Regions from separate parts of the Flaviflagellibacter deserti genome, predicted to be linked through region 1. Evidence: predicted binding sites of a transcription regulator. Region 1 holds the regulator's gene; the other holds the start of a gene.
What was found. The regulator PhoB, encoded in region 1, activates phosphate uptake and scavenging genes when phosphate is short. The targets are predictions, from matches to a motif close to TGTCATNNANCTGTCAT.

Region 2: ACFPFW_RS14825 (esterase-like activity of phytase family protein) is a predicted target of PhoB. The motif match lies at 5,841-5,857, and genes of this name have one in related genera.

What each region holds. Positions count from the first base shown of each region.
Region 1 covers NZ_JBHSJF010000005.1:106,934-114,782, reverse strand. The annotation lists gene ACFPFW_RS05350 (VTT domain-containing protein) at 1-1,193, opposite strand, end outside; gene ACFPFW_RS05345 (ATP-binding protein) at 1,364-2,644, shown strand; gene phoU (phosphate signaling complex protein PhoU) at 2,730-3,449, shown strand; gene phoB (phosphate regulon transcriptional regulator PhoB) at 3,457-4,158, shown strand; gene ACFPFW_RS05330 (GcrA family cell cycle regulator) at 4,237-4,737, opposite strand; gene ACFPFW_RS05325 (aspartate aminotransferase family protein) at 5,104-6,306, shown strand; gene argF (ornithine carbamoyltransferase) at 6,318-7,247, shown strand; gene ACFPFW_RS05315 (Hsp33 family molecular chaperone) at 7,266-7,849, shown strand, end outside.
Region 2 covers NZ_JBHSJF010000006.1:1,577,916-1,585,764, forward strand. The annotation lists gene ACFPFW_RS14790 (glutathione S-transferase family protein) at 1-218, shown strand, start outside; gene map (type I methionyl aminopeptidase) at 285-1,115, shown strand; gene radC (RadC family protein) at 1,112-1,822, shown strand; gene ACFPFW_RS14805 (CYTH and CHAD domain-containing protein) at 1,870-3,441, opposite strand; gene cueR (Cu(I)-responsive transcriptional regulator) at 3,589-4,035, opposite strand; gene ACFPFW_RS14815 (NAD(P)-dependent oxidoreductase) at 4,180-5,067, opposite strand; gene ACFPFW_RS14820 (exopolysaccharide biosynthesis protein) at 5,107-5,712, opposite strand; gene ACFPFW_RS14825 (esterase-like activity of phytase family protein) at 5,905-7,849, shown strand, end outside.

The DNA.
Region 1 (7,849 bases):
CGCAGAGTTTCGATCTGCGCGCGGACCTCGGGCGTCTCGCCTTCGAGAGCAAGATCGCATTCGGTGTCAGTACCCATGGACCGATTGTTGAGATTGGCGGATCCGACCCGCAGGAAACGGTCGTCGACTACCATCACCTTCGAATGGACCATGGTGTCGATCTGCCCAGCCTCGGTTTCCACGGATGGATAGAAGAACCGGACACGGTCCTGGACGCCGGCCTCCTCGAAGCAGCGACGGAAGTTGATCCGCCCCGTCCGCATCGTGCGGGCTTCGATCCACGATTCGTGGGTGTGCGGGGCGACGATGAGGGTTTCGAGTTCCGGGCGTTCGCGCATCCGCGCGGTAATGCGCTCGGCAATCGGCAGGCGAGTGAGGAACTGGTTCTCGATGTAGATGTGACGTTCGGCCCGGTCGATCGCGTCGAGAAAAAGCTGCTCTACCTGCCGGACTTCCGGGATGGCATCGTACACCGGCTGGGTCAGCGCGATGCCAATATCGACATCGCGGAAATGCGCCTGGATTCCTTCGGGCCAGCACTCCTCTTCCGGGTGAACGTCGGGCAAGCGCTCGAACGTCGCTCTTTCCCAACGGGTGCGGGCAAGCTCTCCGATACGCCGGGCCGCCGGGCCGTTCACCAGCATCTGGACGTCGTGGAACGGGCGATAGGAGCTTCCCGACGCATCCTTCCTCAATGGATTGTCGAAGCTGTGATCGCTCGTGTCCCAACGCCTGACGGTCAGGTCGAGCCCGCCCGAGAATGCGACGCAATCGTCGACCACGACCAGCTTCTGATGATGGGCAGAGCCGAGAGGAAGAGCGTCGTCAAGGCAAAGGCGGATGCAGGACGGCATATTCCAACCGAGGCTGACGGATGGAAATATCTCTCGCTCGGTGGAATAGAGGATCGAGAAGTCCCAGAGCAGAATGTTGATGGTCAGCTCCGGCCGGCGTTTGACCAGCGCGCAGAGGAACTGGCAGAGCTCCTCGGGAAGGCCATCATCGGCCTTGCCACTCTCGCCGACCAATCTGACCCGGCTGTTGATGTCCCAGCCGATGATGAAGATCGTCTTCCGCGCCTTCCTGAGCGCGCTGCGGACCGCGCCGAAATAGGCCGCGCCGTCGATCAGAACCGATGCCCGCTGGGCTCTCTCGACATGCCAGACGTTGCGACCTTGTTGAAATACAGACATCGGGCTTCCGCGCTGGAACGACGTTCCTAAACGCGGCAAGACGCTGAAAGTGCCGACCAAAAGGATTGGTGCCCCGACAGTAGTTGAGCGTTTGTGACATGGCGGAAATACTGGTGTCATGTCACTGTCACGCGGCCGTGCCCCTGTCGCAGCAAAGCGAGGAAGCGGCCATGACGTTGGTTTGGGACGGCAAGGCGAACGCAGTGGAAGGAAGCGTATTTCTGCGACGCCTGAAAAGGGGCCGGATTGCTATTGGCGCGGCGCTGGTCGTGCTCGCGGCACTCTGGGGCCTCGGGCTACTTCCGCTCTGGATTGCCGCGCTCAGCGCCATCGCCGTGCCGCTCGCCACGGCCTTCACCCCGCTGGACGATCGCGCGACAGTGCCTGTCAGTCAGACGGAACGTGACGCCGACCCGTTGGCCGTCGCTCTTCTCGAAGCATTGAACGAGCCGGCGATCCTGCTGACGGCTCGCGGCATCGTGCATGAGTTCAACGCTCCCGCGATTGATGTTTTCGGCAATCTGCGGACCGGTGATCCGGTGTCCTTCGCCCTGCGCGTTCCGGAGATATTGGATGCAGTCCGTGCGGTGGGCACAGGCGGTACTGCGAGAACGGTGGAATATGCCGATCGCGTGCCGGTCGACCGCTGGCTGGAAGCCCGGATCGGGCCTGTCTGGCTGGATCAGGCAGACCGCGAACGAGGCAATCCGCAATTCGTTCTCCTCGTCCTGCACGACCTGACGCATCTCCGCCGGGCGGAGCGCATGCGCGTCGATTTCGTCGCTAATGCGAGTCACGAATTGCGCACGCCATTGGCCGCGCTGCTCGGTTTCATCGAGACTCTTCAAGGACCTGCGAAGGCGGACGTTTCGGCGCGCGAGCGCTTCCTCGACATCATGCGCAGCCAGGCCGCGCGCATGTCGCGTCTCGTCGACGACCTGCTGTCACTGTCTCGGATCGAGCAAAAGCAGCATTTGAGGCCGTCGACACCGGTCGACCCCGTCGAAATCGTTCGCAGCGTCGTCGACAGTCTCTCGCCTCTGGCCGGCGAGCGCGGCGTGGAAATCCGTTCGTCGTTTCCGGGCACTTCCGTATCCGTGCCGGGAGACCGCGATGAACTGATCCGCGTCGTCGAGAACCTCGTCGAGAACGGTATCAAATACGGCCAGTCGGGAAAGCGGGTCGATGTCTCGGTCACCGCAACCGGACCGGAGATCCGGATCTCCGTGCAGGATTATGGGCCGGGCATTCCGCCGGAGCATCTGCCCCGCCTGACCGAACGCTTCTATCGCGTCGATGTCGGCGAGAGTCGGGAGAAGGGAGGGACGGGTCTCGGGCTTGCCATCGTCAAGCACATCATGGCCCGCCACCGCGGTCGACTCCTGATCGAAAGCCCTTCCGGAGGGGGGGCGCGGTTTACCGCAGTTCTGAATACCCGCGCCGATGAGTGACTGGAGGCGCGAAATGCGCTTCCCTCGATGTCATCGAAGCGTCATTGATCCCTCTTAAGAGGGCCGCACTAGAGGAACCGGCGCTATGATGACACAGCACACCTCGAAAGAGTTCGACGAGGACCTGAAGTCCCTCAGCGAGATGATCGCGGAGATGGGCGGTCTCGCCGAGCAACTGGTCGGGGAATCGATTTCCGCGCTGTTGTCGCGTGACCTAGCCGCCGCCCAGCGGATCATCGAGCGCGACCGCGTCATCGACAGTCTGCAGCACGCGGTCGAGGAGAAGGCAGTTCTCACGATCGCCAAGCGCCAGCCGATGGCGGTCGACCTCCGCGAGGTCGTCGCCGCGCTTCGTGTCTCGAACGATCTCGAGCGCATCGGCGATCTGGCCAAGAACATCGCCAAGCGCGTGGTCGCCCTCGAGGGGCAGCTGCAGCCGCCGAAGCTTGCCGGTGGCGTCGACCACATGGGCGAACTTGTGCTCGGCCAGCTCAAGGAAGTGCTGGACGCCTATTCCCGCCGTGACGCGACCCGCGCCCTCCAGGTCTGGAAGCGCGACGGCGAGATCGATGCGATCTACACCTCGCTGTTCCGCGAACTCCTGACCTACATGATGGAAGACCCGCGCAATATCGGGTTCTGCACCCATCTCCTGTTCTGCGCGAAGAACATCGAGCGCATCGGCGATCACGCCACCAACATCGCCGAGACGATCCACTATCTGGCGGTCGGCGAGCCGTTAATCGACGAGCGTCCGAAGGGTGATCTGACGAGCACCACGACGATCTCGTTCGGCGAGGATTGAGAACAGGATGTCCGCACGGGTCATGATCGTGGAGGACGAGGAGCCATTGACGCTCCTCCTCCGGTACAATCTCGAAGCGGAAGGCTATGACGTCGAAAGCGTCGCTCGCGGTGACGAGGCCGAAACCAGGCTTCGTGAACGGGTTCCGGATCTCGTTCTGCTCGACTGGATGCTGCCGGGCCTGTCCGGCATTGAACTCTGCCGTCGCCTCCGCGCTCGGCCGGAGACGGAACGTCTCCCGATCATCATGCTGACCGCGCGCGGCGAAGAGACCGAGCGCGTGCGTGGTCTGGCCACCGGCGCCGACGACTATGTCGTGAAGCCGTTCTCGGTGCCGGAATTGGTCGCTCGCGTGCGGAGCCTGCTGCGCCGCGTCAAGCCGGATCACATCGCTTCGCAACTGAAGGCCGGCGATATCGAGCTTGATCGCGAAACGCGCCGTGTCCGCCGCGGCGGTCGCGAACTGGAGCTCGGCCCGACCGAGTTCCGCCTCCTAGAATTCCTGATGCAGACTCCCGGCCGCGTCTTCTCCCGCGAGCAATTGCTCAACGGTGTCTGGGGCCACGATGTCTATATCGACGAACGCACGGTGGACGTCCACGTCGGTCGCCTGCGCAAGGTGATCAATCGCGGCCGCCGCCAGGATCCGATCCGCACAGTGCGCGGCTCCGGCTACAGCTTCGACGAGCGCTTTGCCCGCGCGGGCTGATGCCTTCTGCTGATATCTTCTTCTGAACTAAATAGGCCGCGCATCGCGCGGCCTATTTTTTGGTTCTGCTCGCTGCGATCAGGCGACCGCACGGCGGCGGCGATCGCTCGCCGGCTGATAGGCGATGGTCGCGTGATAGCTGCAATAGGACGAGCCCATATTGGAGCGGGTTCCGCAGAAGCGGAAGCTCTCGCTGCCGGGGTCGCCGATCGGCCAGCGGCACATGCATTCGCGCAGATCCATGATGGTCACGCGCTCGCAGGAGACCGGCTCCAGCATAGGGCGCGGTGCGCGCTGGATGATCGGCTCGATGTCGAGATCGACCGTGCGGACCGGAGCCAGCGCGGTCGCACCGGCAGTGCGGAAAACCATCGACGGATGCGACGGCGCGCGAGGCTTGCGCGGGCGGGGAGCGGTGCTTTGAACAGCCTTGGCGCGACCGGAAAGGCCGAGGCGGTGAACCTTGCCTATGACAGCATTGCGCGTGATACCGCCGAGTTCAGCAGCGATCTGGCTCGCGCTCAACCCATCGCTCCAGAGCTTCTTGAGAAGCTCAACACGCTCATCCGTCCAGTTCATCAGCGCGGCTCCATTGTATCGGCGAGGCGGAATCCGAACGGGTGGATCCAGCCGGTTCAACACCAAGCCTGGACCGGATATACCGTCCATAGTAGCTGAAATTCCGTCTCACACGAGATATCGTGCTTAACGATTGGTAAACTACATGATCGGCTGACTCGGCCGCAAGAGTCCGAAAGGAGAACGGGGTGTTTTCCCCACAGGTCGGGAAAACTCTGCTCGCATTCCGATTCATCGCCTGAGAACTCAGGGCTCTAGCCGTCATTGACACTGCACGGTCGGCCCGTAAAATCGGCGCTTTCCGGAGGTGCCGCTCTGCTGGGCGGCGCCTCTGCGCTTTTTAGGCCACACTTTACCGAGGCGCCCGTGAGCTCCGCTTTGCTTCCCGTCTTCGCGCGTACCGACCTTGCTTTCGAGCATGGCGAAGGAGCGTGGCTGACCACGGTCACAGGCGAGCGATATCTCGATTTCGGCGCCGGCATCGCGGTGAATGCCCTCGGCCATTGCCATCCGCATCTCGTCGAGGCGCTGCGCGAGCAGGCCGGTAAGCTCTGGCACACGTCCAATCTCTATAAGATACCGGACGGCGAGCGGTTGGCGACGCGGCTCGTGGCGGCGAGCTTCGGCGACACCGTGTTCTTCACGAACTCGGGTGCCGAAGCCAACGAAGCCGCCATCAAGATGGCCCGCAAATACCATAGCTATTCGGGTCATCCCGAACGCTGGCGGATCGTCGCCTTCAACGGCGCTTTCCACGGCCGGACTCTGGCGACCATTTCCGCGGGCGGCAATCCGAAGCATCTCGACGGTTTCGGCCCGGAAGTCCCGGGCTTCGATCATGTCGCGCCCGGCGACGAGCAGGCTCTGCTTGCCGCGATTACTCCCGAGACGGCCGCGATCATAATCGAGCCTGTCCAGGGCGAGGGCGGCATTCGCGAGGTGCCCGCCGCGTTCCTGCGCCGTTTGCGCGAGATATGCGACGAGCGCGATCTGCTGCTGATCTATGATGAGGTTCAGACCGGCATCGGCCGCACCGGCCATGCCTTCGCTTATGAATTGTCGGGTGTCGCTCCGGACATCATGGCGCTGGCGAAGGGGCTCGGCGGCGGATTTCCCGTCGGCGCCTGCGTGGCCACCGCGAAAGCGGCCTCCGGCATGACCGCCGGTTCGCACGGCACCACCTTCGGCGGCAATCCGCTCGCGATGGCCGTCGGCAATGCCGTGCTCGACGTGGTGCTTGAACCCGCTTTTCTCAAAGAGGTTCGCCGCAAGGGGCTGGTGCTGAAGCAGAAGCTCGGTGCGCTCGTCGACCGCCACCCGAACATCGTTGAAGAACTGCGTGGCGAGGGCCTGATGCTTGGCCTCAAATGCCTGATCCCTCCGGGCGAGGTAGTTTCGGCATTCGTCGATGCGCATGTGCTGACGGTGCCGGCCGGCGACAATGTCGTGCGCCTCCTCCCGCCCTTGATCGTCAGCGACGACGAGATGGCGCTTGCCGTCGAACGCATGGACGAAGCCCTCGACGCTCTCGACAAGAGGCTCGCTCAGGGCCTCAGCGCGGCTGAATAGAAAGACCGACCGTGACTGCTCCCCGCCACTTCCTCGATCTGTCCGATTTCACTGGATCGACGCTCCGCACCATTCTCGACGCCGGCAAGGCGATGAAAGCCCGCCGCCGGACGCCCGAGGCCGCGAAGGACCGTCCTCTGGACGGCCGGGTCATCGCGCTCGTCTTCGAACAGCCGTCGCTTCGCACCCGCATGTCTTTCGATGTCGGCGTCCGCGAACTCGGCGGTTCGCCCTTGATGGTGACAGGCAAGGAAATCGAGCTCGGCGAGCGCGAGGCTATCGAGGACACCGCGCGGGTGATGTCGCGCTATGTCGATGGAATCATGATCCGCATCCTGAAGCACGATGCGCTTAAGGAACTTGCGCGCCATGCCACAGTGCCGGTGATAAACGGCCTGACGAAGACGTCGCATCCCTGCCAGGTAATGGCTGACCTGATGACGTTCGAGGAGCGGCTCGGCTCGATCAAGGGTCGGACGATCGCTTGGACCGGTGACTCCAACAATGTCCTCGCCTCCTGGGTACACGCCGCGGCTCGGCTCGATTTCACGCTTCGCATTGCTACCCCGCCGGAACTCGCCCCGAGCAACGAGCTTGTCGCCTGGGCAAAGGGTGAGGGCGCGGCGGTCGAACTCACCAGCGATGCTTTCGAGGCGGTCGACGGCGCTGACTGTATCCTCACCGATACCTGGGTTTCGATGGGAGATGGCGAGAAGGAGCGGCGCCATAACCTGCTGCAGCCCTATCAGGTGAACAGCAAGCTGTTGAAGGCGGCATCCCGAGACGCCATCTTCATGCATTGCCTGCCTGCGCACCGGGGTGAGGAAGTCACCGCAGAGGTCATGGACGGACCGCAATCGGCCGTGTTCGACGAGGCCGAGAATCGGCTTCATGCGCAGAAGGGCGTCCTCGCCTGGTGCTTCGACGCGATCCAGGCCTGACCCTTATTAGAGGCGTGGATGCTTGAGAGTACCGACGATCATATTTTGCCGTTCCAGGTCGAGGGTCTGGATGTCCGGGGGCGTGTCGTGCGCCTCGGCCCGTCCATCGACAGCGTTCTGAATCGCCACGACTATCCGCCGGTTGTGTCGAAGGTGCTCGGCGAGGCCGTGGCGCTGACGGTTCTGCTCGGTTCGTCGCTGAAGATCGACGGCCGCTTCCAGCTGCAGACCCGTTCGAACGGTGCCATCGACATGCTGGTGGTCGACTTCGAGGCTCCTGATCGGCTGCGTGCCTATGCACGATACGATGCCGATCGTCTTGCCGAGATGCCGAGCGTGGCGACGGGCGATCTGCTTGGGCACGGCCATCTGGCGATGACGATCGACGCCGGCGGCGACATGAACCGTTATCAGGGCGTGGTCCCGCTCGAGGGCAACAGCCTGGAAGAGGCGGCGCACCAATATTTCCGTCAGTCGGAGCAGATCCCAACGCGGGTAAGGCTCGCTGTCGCCGAGGCGTTCGGGGGCAATGGTTCCGGCGGTTCGCATGCCTGGCGTGCGGGTGGCTTGCTCGTGCAGTTTCTTCCGGCCGCTGGTGAGCG
Region 2 (7,849 bases), on a different contig from region 1:
TGGATACCCAGCTCTCCTCACACCCCTATTTCGCTGGCGACGCGCGGAGCATCGCGGACATCGCACTCTATGCGAACACGCATCTGGCGCACGAGGGCGACTTCGATCTGGCCCCCTTCCCGGCCGTCCGGGCCTGGCTCGCGCGCCTCGAAGCAGAGTCCGGGCACGTGCCGATCACCTGGACTCCGCAGAAGGTCGCAGCAGCTCAGCCGGCCTGACAAACTTCGTACACCTTATGGTTCAGGGTGACGGCGCGCCGCTGAATGCATACATTGTTGCCGATCATGACCTATATCGACGCTTCCCTCGCCACGAACCGCAAGAACGGCCAGATCAGGCTGCACGGCCCCGAAGATTTCGCGGGCATGCACAAGGCCGGCCGGATGGCTGCCGAAGCGCTCGATCTTCTCGTCGGCAAGGTGAAGCCCGGCGTCACGACCGCCGAGCTAGACACGATGGTGTTCGAGTTCGCCCGTGACAACGGGGCGATCCCGGCAACCTTGATGTATCGCGGCTATACCAAGTCGACCTGCATCTCGATCAACCACGTCGTCTGCCATGGCATTCCGAACGACAAGCCCCTGCGCGATGGCGACATCCTGAACGTCGACGTAACCGTTATCGTCGACGGCTGGCATGGCGATTCGAGCCGCATGTACGCGGCCGGTGACATTCCGCGCCGGGCCGAGCGGCTGATCGAAGTGACGCATGAATCCCTGATGCGCGGCATCGCCGCCATCAAGCCCGGCGGCACGACCGGCGATATCGGCGCGGCCATCCAGGCCTTCGCCGAAGGCGAGGAGCGGATGAGCGTGGTGCGCGATTTTTGCGGCCACGGCCTCGGCCGCCTGTTCCACGACGAGCCGAACATCCTGCATTACGGCCGCCCAGGTGAAGGCGTCGCGCTGAAGCCGGGCATGTTCTTTACCGTCGAGCCGATGATCAATCTCGGCCGCCCGCATGTGAAGGTTCTGGCCGACGGCTGGACCGCCGTGACCCGCGATCGCTCGCTCTCGGCGCAGTTCGAGCATTCCATTGGTGTGACGGAAACAGGCGTCGAGATCTTCACCCTGTCGCCCGCCGGCTACGACAACCCGCTTCTCGCCCGCGCATGAGCACTGAGGAGCCGCGATCCGGATTCGAGGACGCGGCCCCGCATTATCTCGGTCATCGCGATCGACTGCGCAGCCGCTTCCGCGAGGGCGGCGCCGATGCCCTGCCGGACTATGAACTGCTGGAATTGATCCTGTTTCGCGCCATTCCGCGGCAGGATGTAAAGGGGCTGGCCAAGACGCTCATCCGCCGGTTCGGCTCCTTCGCCGAGGTCGTCGCCGCCCCGCCGGTCCTGCTCATGGAAACGAAGGGCATCAAGGAAGCCGCGGTCACCGAGATAAAATTGGTCGAGGCCGCCGCCCGCCGTTTCGCCAAGGGTGAGATCGCCCAGAAGCCGGTGCTCGGCTCATGGGCCAAGGTTGTTGATTACTGCCGTACCGCGATGGCGTTCGCCGACCGCGAACAATTCCGCATCCTCTTCCTCGACAACAGGAATGCACTGATTGCCGACGAGGTGCAGCAGACCGGAACGGTCGACCATACGCCGGTCTATCCGCGCGAGGTCGTGCGGCGAGCGCTGGAATTGTCCGCGACCGCGATTATCCTCGTCCACAACCACCCCTCAGGCGATCCCGAACCCAGCCGCGCGGACATCCTGATGACGCAGAAGATCGTCGAGGCCGCGAAACCCCTCGGGATCAACGTGCACGACCACCTGATCATCGGCCGCGCAGGCCATGCCAGCCTCAAGGGGCTCGGGCTCATCTGATCTCGACGTTTCGTCTCTTCCGCATGCGGAAGAGACGAAATTTGCATTCAACTTGCCCAGAACGGCGTCGCCTTCTTGAAGGCGCGCCACCGTCGACGCAGACGTTTAGTTGCATCGATCTGACAGCGGCCCTGCCATCCGATGACCACGCCGATGGCCCGATGAACATCGGGATGCGCGGTGCTTCCCTCGATGTCGCGGAGAAGCGTGCGCGTCGTCGTCACATCGTTGTCCGTGCCCAAGGCGTCCTGCAATCTCGACAGGCGTTTGAGATATTTCCTGGCCAGCGCCTGTTCCGCGTAGAGGGGCAGAAAGAATTCCACCGCGTAGCGCAGCTTCTTCAGGGTCAGTCTAAGTGCGTGGCGATGCTCGGGCTGCAAGTGCCGAAAATGACGCCCCTGCTTGATCGCCTTCCGCTGAAGTCGGGCCAGACAGCGGCTGGCGAAAACCGACGCCTGCTCGGCCAGGATCGCCGGCGTTTCGCTGGCGACGTCGTCACGCCAGTTCCGGCGCTCGATCAGCCGGCCGAGTGACAATAGAAAGCGATTGGTTTGCGGTTTCTCGAGTTCTTCCTGCAACCCTGCATGGCTTCGTCCACGAAACGGTTCGGCCACGCTGCGCAGCCTGCCGGAATCCACATCCGGCAGATCGGCTTCGTCGATCTCGGCAATCGTCTCGGTGACGAACACATCCCAGTTGCGAGCCGAACCCAATGTCCGGGCCAGCGACCGTGCGTCAGCCGCAAGCGCCCGAAGAGAGGTCGCCGGTAGCTCGCGTCGCAAGATGGCGATGGCCGTCCGCAGCCGCCGCAGCGCCACACGCGCTTGGTGGACGCCGTTGGGACTTTGCCCGCTCCGCGCCGCGGCCAGGTTCGCCATCAGATGGTGCTGGCAGTTCGCAAACAGCTTGGCCGCCGCCTCGTCGACGGTGTCCTCGGTGCTGATGCCGGCGGGCCCGGCTTTGAGCGTTGCGGGAGGCATGTCGAAGGCGAGCGCATATCCGCGCTCGGCCTTGCTGTGCACCGACAGGCGCAGCGGCGCGACCTCGAGCAGCGACAGGCCGAGCTCATAGAGCGCACCTGCACCGCCTTCCTTCAGCTCCAGTTCGATCTCGGAGACCGGCTCGCGTCTTTCGCCGGCCTCGATCACCCCCTCGTCAAAGGCGATCTCGATCTTTGCATCGGGCAATTCGAGCGCTTGCGAATGACGGCGAACCCGGGTGGCAAAGATCGGCACGAGATTGTCATCGCCGAATTGGTCGAACGGAGCAGCAATCTCTCTGGGCAGACCGCTCAGGTCCGGCGCCATCGTCGCAACGTGGGTTTCCCATTCGGCGCGCACCATCGGATCGCTGCCGGAGGCACACTTGATGGTTTGGACATATCGTTTGCCGCTACGCCGCACACGCAACGTCAAACCGCCCTGCATGAGCAGGCGATCAGGGGTGTCGTAATAGATCGCTACAAGCCGCCGCACGACGCCCTTGTTTCGGGCGCGCTCGAGCACGGCGGGCGCATTGCAAATCTGGGACAGCACGTCAGGCGACGCCAACAGCCTCAGTTCGATCTCAATGGTGTCCGCGCCCCGGTGCCTCGCTCCGCTTTTGAACGCCGTTTCCACGACTTGCTCCCGCGCATCGGGAGTTTACGACAATTCAGCGACACAGTGACAGAAGCGCTGGAGTCGATCGTCGCACGCTGAAAATATGATCGCGCGCCGAGCGGCGAGGTCAGGGGTAAGAGTCCCGGTGCGACGGGCTCACTGCCTTCAGGCCGCGCTCGAATGGCGCATCGGATTGTGGGTCCGCTTGCGCTCCTCGTCCTGATCGGCATCTGACGCGAGATCCTCCAGGATCGGGCATTCCGGCCGGTCCTCTCCGCTGCAGGTTTCGGCCAGATGCGCGAGAGCCGAACGAATGGAAGCGAGATCGGCGAGCCGGCGGTCGATCTCCGCGACCCGATTCTCGGCAAGCTTCTTTACCTCGGCACTGGAACGGTCGGTTTCGTGATAGAGCGCCAGAAGCGCCCTGCACTCCTCGACCGAGAAGCCGAGATCTCGCGCTCGCTTCAGGAACCGCAGGGTGTGGACATCGGCGTCCCCGAAGGCCCGGTACCCATTGGCGGCGCGGTTCGGCCGCAACAGTCCCTGAGCCTCGTAAAAGCGGATGGCCTTGGGCGTGAGCCCGGCGCGCCGTGCGGCTTCTGCGATGTTCATCGCGCTTCCTCTCGCGTCTCCTGCATCGTCAATGGAACGCTGCTGTGGATCGACCTCGCCGATCAGAGCATCTTCGCGGTTCGTTGACCTTGAGGGAAAACCCGAGGCGCGTCTCTTGGTTCCAACGCGCTGGAGTGTCACATTCTAGTGTTTGGCGGGGCTCGCCGCTTCGAGTTGCAGGAAGAGCGCGGCATGGTCGAGATCGCCACCGCCCATCGTGTCGCGTAGTTCGATATAGCGGCGCAGCGCGTCGCGCGCGAGCGGAAGGTCCAGGCCCACCTCATTCGCCGTGGCAACAATCGTCTCCAGGTCCTTGATCTGGGTGTTCACTTTGCCGCCTGGCGTGAAATCCCGTTCGATCATCCGGCGACCATGGACGTCCAGAATTCGACTCTCCGCAAAACCGCCGCGGATGGCGTCGCGGACCGCCGCCGGGTCGGCGCCACCGCGCTCGGCGAGCAGCAATGCTTCCGCAACCGCGCCGATGGTGATCCCGACGATCGCCTGATTGGCGAGCTTGGCGACCTGCCCAGCTCCCGAGGGTCCGACGCGCAGAGCCCGGCCCATCGGCGCCAACACCAGCAGGACGCGCTCGAAGACATCGACCCTGCCGCCAGCCATGATCGCCAGACTCCCGGCCTCCGCCCCGACCGTGCCGCCCGAGACGGGCGCGTCGAGGTGGTTCTTGCCCATCGCCTCCAGCCGGGCGGCATGGTCTCGGGCGACGGCGGGCGGGATCGAACTCATGTCGACGACCACCGCTCCCGCGGGCATCGCTTCGGCTACGCCCAGACCGAACAGCACGTCGGTCACCACCGCGCCGTTGTCGAGCATGGTAACGACTATCTCTGCCGCTTTCACCGCGTCGGCAGCGGTCGCCGCTACGACGGCACCGAACGGCTCAAGCGCCTTCGCCTTCTCCGGAGAGCGGTTCCAGACGGTGACGGGGAAGCCTGCGCCGAGCAGCCGACGCGCCATCGGCGCGCCCATCAGGCCGGTGCCGAGGAGTGCGATGTTGGGAAAATTCGTCATGCCCGGTTCGCTACAAGCTGGGCCCATTTCGGGCAAGCCTCAGAAGAACAGGAAGCTTGCCCCGGCGTAGAGCACCCATGTCGCAAGAGCCGTGATCCCGAGTGCGACCAATGAGGCGAGATAGCCAAATACGACGATGAGGCCATCGCGCTCGACGAGGCCGAGACCGAACACGCAGGCCGCCGCGCCGGGCGGAATGTTGCCGAGGAAGGGAAACGGCATCAGCAGGACGAAACCGAGGACGAAGACCGCCGCGCCAACCCAGCGCACCGCGATCGGCGTCGTGAACGCATCCAACCGCGGCTTGCTGATTTTCTCGAATTTCTGAATCCACGGCACCGAGCGATCGGCGATCCGCTTCAGCGTCTCCCGGGGAATGGAACGGCTCTGCAACTTCTTCGGCAGCCAGATCGAATTCCATCCGAGCGCAAGCTGGCCGCCGAGCAGCATCAGGACCGCGCCCATGGCGGCCGGCACGCCGGGCGGCATGGGAAAGATGTTCGGAATGGCGAAGATCAGAATACCGACGCCGAAGACACGATTGCGCAAGGCGACGATCAGCTCGCCGATGGTCAGCGAGTCGCCCACGAAACTGTCTGGCAGAGCCGCGATGATTTCCGATGTTCGCGGCGCGCGATGATCCACCCGCAACGTCTCCTGTGTGTACCGCAGCCTATAACAGACAAACATTACGTCCGCATTTCGGCTCGCGAATGTCGGAGAAGCTTCACGCCGTCAAGGTAAAACAATGGCGTACGAACCTTCTTTCCAACTGTCACGTTCCTGTCATTTGCGCTCGATAAGCGCTCAGCGTTCCAATCAATGGGGGGCGTTTCAATGCGCGCGAATTTCCTGAAGGCCACCGCCGTGGCACTTCTCGCCAGCACGGCTTTCACACCCGCCGTGGCGGCCGAGGTGTTCAACCGTGTCGCGACCTTCCCGGTCGTCAACAACCTGCCAGCGGACGCCGACAAATCCAAGCCGACGGTCTCCGAGATCATCTCCGTATCTGAAGACGGCAAGCTGCTCGTCTACACCGACAGCCCGCGCAAGGCGCTCGGCATGGTCGACATCACCGATCCGGCGCAGCCGAAGGCCGCCGGCTTCATCCAGCTCGAGGGCGAGCCGACCTCGGTCAAGGTCGTCGGCGACCGCGCCTTCGCTGCGGTGAACACCGGAGAGAACAAGCAGAACCCGACCGGCCACCTGGCCACGATCGACATCGCCTCGAAGAAGGTCGTCTCGAAATGCGATCTCGGCGGCCAGCCCGACTCGGTCGCAGCCGCTGCCGACAAGTCCTTCCTCACCATCGCGATCGAAAACGAGCGCGACGAGGACCTGAGCGAAGGCGCCATCCCGCAGATGCCGTCTGGCAGCCTCGCGATCGTCAATCTGAAGGGCGGCGAAGCCGACTGCACCTCGACCAGGTTCGTCGACGTCCGCAATCTCTCCCCGATCGCTCCCGACGATGCCGAGCCAGAATTCGTCGACGTCAACGGCAAGGGCGAGATCGCGCTCACGCTGCAGGAGAATAACCACCTCGTCGTCGTCGACGGCAAATCGGGCAAGGTCATCGATCACTTCCCGGCCGGCTCCGTCACTCTCGACAAGATCGACACCAAGAAGGACGGCGTCATCGCGCTCACGGGCAAGGCGGAAGACGTCGTCCGCGAGCCGGACGCCGTCGAATGGCTCGACGACGACCGCTTCGTCACCGCCAATGAAGGTGACTGGAAGGGCGGCAGCCGCGGCTTCACGATCTTCAACAAGGACGGCAAGGTCGATTACGAGTCTGGCGCCTCGTTCGAATACGAAGCGGTTCGCATCGGCCATTACCCCGACAAGCGCAACAAGAAGGGCGTCGAAGTCGAGGGCATCGCGGTTGGCACATTCGGCGCCGACCGCCTGATCTTCGTCGGCGCGGAGCGTGCCTCTGTCGTCGGCGTCTACAAGGACAACGGCGCCGGCAAGGCCCCGACCCTCCTCCAGATGCTGCCGGGTGGCGTCGGTCCCGAGGGCCTGCTGGCCATTCCGGACCGCAAGCTGTTCGTGACCGCCAGCGAGGCGGACAACCGTGAAGACGGCGGCCCCGGCTCGATGGTCACTGTCTATGCGCGCGCCGAAGGTACGGCGAATTATCCGACCATCGTCTCGGCCGATAAGGACGGCCTGCCGTCCGGCTGGGGCGCTCTTTCGGGTGCTGCGGTCGATCCGGCAAACCCGGGCCAGATCTTCGAGGTCACCGACAGCTTCTACTCGCAGGGCCGCATCCTGACGATCGACACGACCAAGACCCCGGCCGTGATCACCGGCGCCATCACCGTCACCCGTGACGGCGAGCCGGCCAAGGGCCTCGATCTCGAGGGTATCGCGGTTCGTCCGGAAGGCGGCTTTTGGCTCGCGTCCGAAGGCAATCCGGACAAGAAGGAAAACGCCACGAACTCGCAGCTCATCCGCGTCAACGCCAAGGGCGACGTGGAAGAGATCGTCGAGCTGCCGGACGCGCTCAAGAGCCAGCAGACCCGCTTCGGTTTCGAGGGTGTCGCGGTCACCGGCACCGGCGCCGACCAGATCGTCTGGCTCGCCGTCCAGCGCGAGTGGAAGGACGATGCCAAGGGCATGACCAAGCTCCTGGCCTACAAGCCTTCCGACAAGAGCTGGGGCGCGGTCTACTACCCGCTCGACAAGGTCGAAGGCGGTTGGGTTGGGCTGTCCGAGATCACCGCTGTCGACGGGGGCTTGATCGTCATAGAGCGCGACAACCTCGTTGGCGACGCGGCCA